DNA from 2 places in the Mesorhizobium sp. M1D.F.Ca.ET.231.01.1.1 genome. Region 1 is predicted to be linked to the other one. Evidence: predicted binding sites of a transcription regulator. Region 1 holds the regulator's gene; the other holds the start of a gene.

Region 1 (4,207 bases):
CGAGGTAATGGCAGGTCACGCCAAGGTTAGCCCGCACCTCAAACGAGTCCGGTTCCAGGCGCAGCGATTCCTGCTGCGCCGCCAGCGCCTCATCGAAGCGCCCCATCTCAGCCAGTGCTCGCCCCCTAGCAGTATGAGCCTCGGCCAAAGTTGGATCGATCGAGAGCGCCTTTTCGGCGGCTGATAAGCCCGGCTCTTCTGACCTTCCCCTGAAATGCAGGCCCGCCTGGCAGAGGGCGACCAAAGCCCAGGCGCGAGCGTAGTCAGGGTCGATTTCCAGCGCTCGCCGGCAAAAGCGAACAGCGATCTCCAGGTTTCTCGCTCCCTGCTGCGTCCGGTAATACCGGCTTTGGAGATAGAGCTGATAGGCCTCCGGGTCCTGCGTCGAGCGGCTCTCGATCGCTGTCTTCTCGGCTGGCAGCAGCCTAATCTTCAGCGCCGCCACGATGGCCTGCGCGATTTCGTCTTGCAGCGCAAAGATGTCTTTCAGTTCGCGGTCATAGCGCTCGCCCCAGACCTGGCTGTCCTTGCTCGCGTCGATCAGCTGCGCCGTGATCCGCACCCGCCCGCCAGCCTTGCGCACGCTGCCTTCGACGACGTAACCGACCTTCAGCCGCTGAGCCAGCTGACCTATTTCGACGGCCTTGCCCTTGAACGTGAAGGTGGTGTGGCGCGACAGCACGTTGAGCGTGGAGACCTTCGAGAGGTCGGTGATGATGTCCTCGGTGATACCGTCGCTGAAGTATTCGTGCTCGGGGTCGCCGCTCATGTTGACGAAGGGCAGAACGGCGAGGGAGGGCCCTCCGGGAATCAGGAGTGCCGGATTCACTTCCGCTCCTTCATCTTGGGGCGGGTCCTTCGCCGGGACCACTGGTCCGACGAACCGATAGCCGCGGCGCGGGAGCGTCTCGATCCAGCGCTCGCCGCCGGGTTCTTCCCCGAACACCCGGCGGAGTGCCGCGATCTGGGCAGTCAGGTTGCTTTCTTCAACGGCGAGACCGGACCATCCGGCATCCATCAGCGCAGCCTTGGAGACGGGTGCACCCGCTCGCTCCACCAGCACGCGCAGGAGCGCAACCGCTCGCTGCCCCAATGCGAGGGGCTCGGCATTTCGAAACACGATTCCCGTCTCGGTATCGAGGCGGAACGGTCCCATTCGGTGGATCATCACCATGGGCCGAAATCTACCCGACTTCGGAAACTTTTCCGAACTCTTTCAGGAGCATTTCGGGTCTTTCCGCCGGAGAAGGCAGAGACTGCATAAACATTTCCGGGAGGTTCGACATGACAACGAGTGTGAAGTCCCTGCCGCCATACGCAAGGCCGCATGCCTGGCGCCACTGGTCCTCTTCTGGTGTCGGCCGCGTTCTCGGCAAACTGGTGGGCTGGTGCCAGGATGAAGTATTCCGGATCGCCGTGATCGAGGAACTGAATAGGCTCAACGACCACTATCTCGAGGATGTGGGTATCGATCGCAGTGACATCGGTCCGATCGTCGATGCAACGGTGAAGCGCCTGCGGGAAAGCCGGAGGAAGGCTTGAGGCCAGGCGAGCCGGGCCTCATGCATATCCCCTGCATCGCCACTACTGCGGCATCGGCAACCGCCTGCTATTGAGTTCTGCCCCTGGAACATGATTTCGATCCATCGGGATGGCGGGGCTCTAGCCTAGTCTTCCCGGATCGCGTAACCCGCCCCGCGGATGGTGCGGATGACATCCGGCATGCGGCCGTTGTTGACCGCCTTGCGCAGGCGTCCGACATGTACGTCCACCGTGCGTTCGTCGATATAGATCGTCTCGCCCCAGACATTGTCGAGCAGCTGGCTGCGCGAGAACACCCGGCCGGGATGCCGCATCATGAATTCGAGCAGCCGGAACTCGGTCGGGCCGAGCCTGATCTCGCTCTTCTTGCGGTAGACGCGGTGCGATTCGCGGTCGAGCACGATGTCGCCGACCTTGAGCACGCTGGACAGCACCTCCGGTTTGGCGCGACGCAGCAGCGCCTTGACCCGGGCCATGAATTCCGGCGTCGAGAACGGCTTGACCAGGTAGTCGTCGGCGCCCGTCGAGAGGCCGCGCACGCGATCGCTTTCCTCGCCGCGCGCCGTCAGCATGATGATCGGCAGCCGTTCGGTCTCGGGCCGCATCCTGAGCCGCCGGCAAAGCTCGATGCCGGAAACCGCCGGCACCATCCAGTCGAGCACCAGAAGGTCAGGCACGTTCTCCTGCAGGCGGATCTCGGCCTCGTCGCCGCGGGTCACCACCTCGACCTGATAGCCTTCGGATTCGAGGTTGTAACGGAGCAGCACCCCCAGCGGCTCCTCATCCTCCACCACCATGATGCGTGGCGCGATCATATAGAGCTACCTTCGCTGTCAGGCCGCCGGCGCCGACATCGCCGTCTCGTCCTGTTTCGGACGGTTCGCGGGCAATTGCGTGCCGGTCAGCACATAATAGGCGTTCTCGGCGATATTGGTCACATGGTCGCCGATGCGCTCCAGATTCTTGGCGCAGAACAAAAGATGCGTGCAAGCCGTGATGTTGCGCGGGTCTTCCATCATGTAGGTCAGGAGCTCGCGGAAGACGGAGGTGTATTTGACGTCGATGCGCTCGTCGTCGTTGCGCAGCTTGGCGAGCGCCGTGGCGTCGCCCGCCGTATACTCCTCGATCACGCCCTGGACCTGGATCAGCACCAGCTGCGCCATCGAATCGATGGAGTGCGAAAGGTCGCGCGGCGCGGCGCTGACGCCGACCGAGCCGACGCGCTTGGCGATGTTCTTGGCAAGGTCCCCGATGCGCTCGAGGTCGCCGGCCATGCGGATGGCGCCGACCACGCTGCGCAGGTCGTCGGCCATCGGCTGGCGTTTGGCGATCAGCGTGATGGCGCGATCGTCGAGCTCGCGCTGCCGCGCGTCCATGATGGCATCGTCGGAGACCACACGTTGCGCCATCGCGTTGTCGGAGTTGAGCAGAGCCTTGGTCGACGCGCCGACCATCGACCCGGCAAGATCGCCCATGTCACGGATAAGCTGGCTGATCTGCCTCAGATCGTCGTCGAAGGAAGCGACCGTATGGGCCATGGTGATGTCCTCGTATGAACTCAGCCGAAGCGGCCGGTGATGTAGTCCTGGGTGCGCTTCTCGCGAGGCGACGTGAAGATCTTCTCGGTCCGGTCGAACTCGACCAGCTCGCCGAGATACATGAACGCCGTCTGCCGCGACACACGCGCCGCCTGCTGCATGTTGTGGGTGACGATCACGATCGTGTAGTCGGCCTGCAGCTCGTCGATCAGCTCCTCGATCTTGGCCGTCGACAGCGGATCGAGCGCCGATGCCGGCTCGTCGAGCAGGATGACCTCCGGCTTCACCGCCACCGTGCGGGCGATGCAGAGCCGCTGCTGCTGGCCACCCGAAAGGCTCTGGCCGCTGGCGTTGAGCTTGTCCTTGACCTCGTTCCACAGCGCCGCCCGCTTCAGCGCCGACTCGACCCGGTTGTCCATCTCGGCCTTGCTGATCTTCTCGTACAGCCTGACGCCGAAGGCGATGTTCTCGTAGATCGACATCGGGAACGGCGTCGGCTTCTGGAACACCATGCCGATCTTGGTCCTGAGCAGGTTGAGGTCCTGCGAGCGGTCGAGGATGTTCTTGCCGTCGAGCAGCACCTGGCCTTCGGCGCTCTGCTTCGGGTAGAGTTCGTAGATGCGGTTCAGCACGCGCAGCAGCGTCGACTTCCCGCAGCCCGACGGCCCGATGAAGGCGGTGACGCTGCGCTCCGGCAGCGACAGGTTGATGTCCTTCAGCGCCTTCGACTGGCCATAGTAGAAGTTGAGGTTCTTGACCTCGATCTTGGCCTTTTCGACGGCCGTCTCGGCTACGTTAAGGTCGGTGGACAACATCGGTTTCATCTGTCCTCTCTGCGTCCGGTAAGGCTGCGGGCGAAAATGCTCAGCCCGAGAACCGTCAGGGTGATTATGAGTGCGCCCGTCCAGGCCAGTTGCTGCCATTCCTCATAGGGGCTGAGCGCGAACTGGAAGATGGTCACCGGCAGGCTGGCCATCGGCGCGTTGAGATTGCTCGACCAGAACTGGTTGTTGAGCGCGGTGAACAGCAGCGGCGCCGTCTCGCCTGAAATGCGAGCGATCGCCAGCAATATGCCGGTGACGATGCCGGATAGCGCGGCACGATAGGCGACGGAGCGGATCACCACC
Region 2 (4,207 bases), on a different contig from region 1:
CCTTGTCACCGCTCAGCGGATCGAGCAGCTCGATGCCGTCGCCGCCCTCCTTGCCGACAAAGACCTGGGAATCGGACTTGCGGATATAGAGATTGCCGTCGGCCAGCGCCGAGAGCGGGCGCTCGACGGCTGGATCGCCGCTCGCGGCCAATTCGCGCACGACCGCTTCGGTGGCCGCGAAATTCGCAGCGGTGGCAAATTTGGCGATCGTCGCGCGAAGATCGGCCTCAGCCGCGCTCGACGGCAGCAGGCTTGCCATCGTCAGCAGCAACATCAGGCCGATCGCGCGCAACAAGGTCATCGTCTTCAAGCGGCTTCCAGGGGTTCGAGGCTTTCACCCGGGCGGACCGAAGGGCCCGCCCGGGCTGCGGTCTCGGATCGTGGGGCCACTCCGCGATCCGACAGACCTGGGGTCACGGACCAAGTCCGGACCGGGATCAGTTGGTGCCCTTGCCGCCGCACTTGCCGGTGGCGACGTTGAAGTTGCCGCAGGACAGAGGCGCGCGCCAATCCGAGATCAGGTTCTTGGAGTCGGGCAGGTAGTCGGACCATTCGTCGCCCATCACCAGGCCCGGCGTCTGCGACACGGTCTCGAACTGGCCGTCGGCCTGGATCTCGCCGATCAGCACCGGCTTGGTGATGTGATGGTTCGGCATCATGGCCGAATAGCCGCCGGTGAGATTCGGCACCGATACGCCGACCATGGCGTCGATGACCTTGTCCGGATCGGTGGTGCCGGCCTTCTCGACCGCCTTCACCCACATGTTGAAGCCGATGTAATGGGCTTCCATCGGGTCGTTGGTGGTGCGCTTGTCGTTCTTGATGAACTTGTGCCAGTCGTCGATGAACTTCTTGTTCTCGGGCGTGTCGATGCTCTCGAAGTAATTCCAGGCGGCGAGATGGCCGACCAGCGGACCGGTGTCGAGACCGGCCAGTTCTTCCTCGCCGACCGAGAACGCCATGACCGGGATATCCTCGGCCTTGATGCCCTGGTTGCCGAGCTCCTTGTAGAACGGCACGTTGGCGTCGCCATTGACGGTCGACACGACAGCGGTCTTCTTGCCGGCCGAGCCGAACTTCTTGATCGCCGAGACCTCGGTCTGCCAGTCGGAGAAGCCGAACGGCGTGTAGTTGACCATGATGTCCTCGGCCGGCACGCCCTTCGATTTCAGATAGGCTTCGAGGATCTTGTTGGTGGTGCGTGGATAGACATAGTCGGTGCCTTCGAGCACCCAGCGCTTCACCGAGCCGCCATCGGCGCTCATCAGATAGTCGACGGCCGGAATGGCCTGCTGGTTCGGCGCGGCGCCGGTGTAGAAGACATTGCGCTCGCTTTCCTCGCCCTCATACTGGACCGGGTAGAACAGGATGTTGTCGAGCTCCGAGAAGACCGGCAGCACCGACTTGCGCGACACCGAGGTCCAGCAGCCGAACACCGCCGCCACCTTGTCCTTGGAGATCAGCTCGCGCGCCTTTTCGGCGAACAGCGGCCAGTTGGACGCCGGATCGACGACGACCGCCTCGAGCTTCTTGCCGAGTAGGCCGCCCTTGGCGTTCTGCTCCTCGATCAGCATCAGCATGACGTCCTTCAGCGTCGTCTCCGAAATCGCCATGGTCCCCGACAGCGAATGGAGGATGCCGACCTTGATCGTGTCGTCGGCCGCCTTGGCGGGAGCCGACATCGACAGGCCGGCAGCGACTACGCCGGCCGAAAACATTTTTGTTATTGTCGAGAAATTACCCCTCATGTTCCACGCTCCCAAGCTGGTTGTTTTGCATCGCAACATAGCGGTGCAAGCGACGTGCCAAACGCGGGATCATGGTAAGGTCAGGCGCGATAGACGAATAGTTACAGTTGGTTATCGGATAGCCGTCGCACGTATCGGATCTCTGGGGATGGATCAGGACTGAGAAAACTTTGCGCACGACTGCCTAAATTTTGCCCAAATTGTAAAAATGCCTAAACTTTAATCTCAGCTACGCATGCCGCAATCCGCGAACGGGTTGCGAGACGGCGGCAAAATGGGGCAAGGTCGCGGCGCAAACGAGCGACGTCATGGCCTTACGCATCATCCTGAGCTTCCTGCTTCTCCCCTCCGCCGCCGGCAGCGCCCGCGCCGACTTCACCGACGGCAGGCTGCCCGACGGGACCTATCACTGCGAGGTCTACCTGCTCGGCCTGTTCTTCAATCTCGGCGACATCACCATCAAGGGCAATGTCTATAGCGGCCCGGTGACCTTCGGCACCGCGGCAACCTACAACTACCAGATGAATCCCAATGGCGAGATCAGTTGGCTCGGACCGCTCGGCGGCTACACCAGCGGCGGCAACTCGATCTCGATGACGCAGGCGACACTCGACGGCCCGGGCAGGCCGTCCTTCGACATCATCATGAAGCAACCCGACGGCGCCTTCACGGCGTCGACCTGCACCAAGGGGTAGCGGCGGCCCGTCCGCTTCTCCATCGCAACACGCTCTCTCATGTCATGCGGCTGTTGCCGAAGCGGCTTAGGCAGCGCCTGTCGTCAACATCCACCTTGAGAGGTAGACACGATGGCCAATTCTCCGTCTTCACCCTCCCCTGTTATCCGCGACGTCATTGCCGCGCGCGTCTCGCGCCGCAACATGCTGAAGGGCGGCCTCGCCTCCGGCGCGCTGATCGCCGGCGGCAGCTTCGTCGGCTCCTTGTTTGCCGGCGAAACACATGCCGCCGCCGCTCAATCCACCCTTGGTTTTCCCGAGCTGAAGCGGGTCTTTGACAAGACGTTCTATGGTGTCGACACCGAGGGTGCGGCGCGCGGCCTGCCGAAGTTGCTGTTTACCTGCCCGCACGGCGCCGAGGCGACCGGCCCCTGCTTCACGCCCGACGGCACGACGCTGTTCCTGTCGGTCCAGCATCCGGCCGAGGACGCCGAGACGCTCGATAAGGTGCAGACGCTGTGGCCCGACTTCAAGGACGGCCAGCCGCCGCGCCCGTCGGTCGTCGCCATCCGCCGCAAGGACGGCCAGCCGGTCGGTGCCTGAGGCGACCGCGCGCCTGCATAACAAGGCGGAGCTTGATCGGGTTCCGCGCCAGCAGGCAGCCGGAAGGTGGAACTAAGGCAATTCCAGGAAAAGTGTGAGCGGTTTTCCGTCCGGAATTGCGTAAAAACAAGGAGATAGGGCGTTTCGCCGTTTCCGTGAAACGGTGAAACACTAGATGCCTTTCGCCGATATCTGGCGGCTAAGCAGTCGGCCTGGCGGATGGCCGGCGACACGATCGTCAGTGTCGGGTTTTCGGCGCCGCCGGTGGTGAACTGGCCGTCAGAGACGAGATCGCCGAAAGCCAGGCCTGACGACACCCAAATTCATCTCGACCCTCTATGACGAGGCGATCGAGATCAGATCGCCAATTTCGTTTCGATGCTTCGCACGACCTGCGCGCTCTATCTGCGCGGTCAGCGGCCGGCGGCGCAAGAACAGGCGGCACTGAAACAGGTGGCAGCCTAGCTCTCAACCGCCACTTCGAGCGCCAGGCGCGTCATGTCGGTGAACAGCGCCTGGCGTTCGGAATAATCGGTCTGCTCGCCCGTGGCGACGTGGTCGACCACCGTCAGCAGCGACAAGGCGCGCGCACCGAACCGCGCCGAGATGCGGTAGAGCGCGCTGGTTTCCATATCGACTGCCAGCGCGCCGAGCGCCCTGGGCTCGTCGAACCGGGCACGGCCATCAGGATGATGGAAGACGTCGCTGCAGACCGTGAGCCCGGCGCTGCAGGCGATGCCGAGATCGGCGGCCCGCCGCAGCGCCAGCGCGTGAAGCGTCTCATCGGGCCCCGCCGGCTGGTAAAGTCCGAACACCTGCCCGCTGATGGCCCCTTCGGCGCGTACGGCACTGGAAATGACCAGGCCCCGCAGCGGAACGCTCTCCGACAGCCCGCCACATGTTCCGGTGCGGATCAGCGTCCTCACGCCATGATAGTCGAGCAACTCATGGGCATAGATCAGGAAGGACGAGACGCCGATTCCGGTCGCATGGATGCTGACCGGCTTGCCGCGGAACCGGCCGGTGAATCCAAGCGCGCCCCGACGGCGATTGACGCAGCGCGGCGCCTCGAGAAAGGTGTCCGCCATCCATTGAGCGCGCTCGGGATCACCCGGCAGCAGCACCGTTTCGGCGTAGTCTCCCCTGCCCGCCTCGATGTGCGGCGTCACGCGCTATCACCCC

The links. Region 1 encodes PhoB, which activates phosphate uptake and scavenging genes when phosphate is short. Its sites were predicted from a motif close to TGTCATNNANCTGTCAT; they were not measured.
Region 2: the regulator PhoB is predicted to act here: its motif matches at 2,484-2,500, upstream of EN874_RS34230 (alkaline phosphatase PhoX).

What each region holds. Positions count from the first base shown of each region.
Region 1 is NZ_RZOZ02000002.1:256,926-261,132, forward strand. It holds gene EN874_RS07600 (winged helix-turn-helix domain-containing tetratricopeptide repeat protein) at 1-1,174, opposite strand, end outside; gene EN874_RS33645 (DUF1127 domain-containing protein) at 1,285-1,542, shown strand; gene phoB (phosphate regulon transcriptional regulator PhoB) at 1,668-2,357, opposite strand; gene phoU (phosphate signaling complex protein PhoU) at 2,376-3,080, opposite strand; gene pstB (phosphate ABC transporter ATP-binding protein PstB) at 3,101-3,904, opposite strand; gene pstA (phosphate ABC transporter permease PstA) at 3,901-4,207, opposite strand, start outside.
Region 2 is NZ_RZOZ02000001.1:511,204-515,410, reverse strand. It holds gene urtB (urea ABC transporter permease subunit UrtB) at 1-301, opposite strand, end outside; gene urtA (urea ABC transporter substrate-binding protein) at 438-1,718, opposite strand; gene EN874_RS02555 (hypothetical protein) at 2,057-2,443, shown strand; gene EN874_RS34230 (alkaline phosphatase PhoX) at 2,555-3,025, shown strand; partial or broken gene EN874_RS34225 (ribbon-helix-helix domain-containing protein) at 3,301-3,490, shown strand; gene EN874_RS02540 (purine-nucleoside phosphorylase) at 3,487-4,194, opposite strand.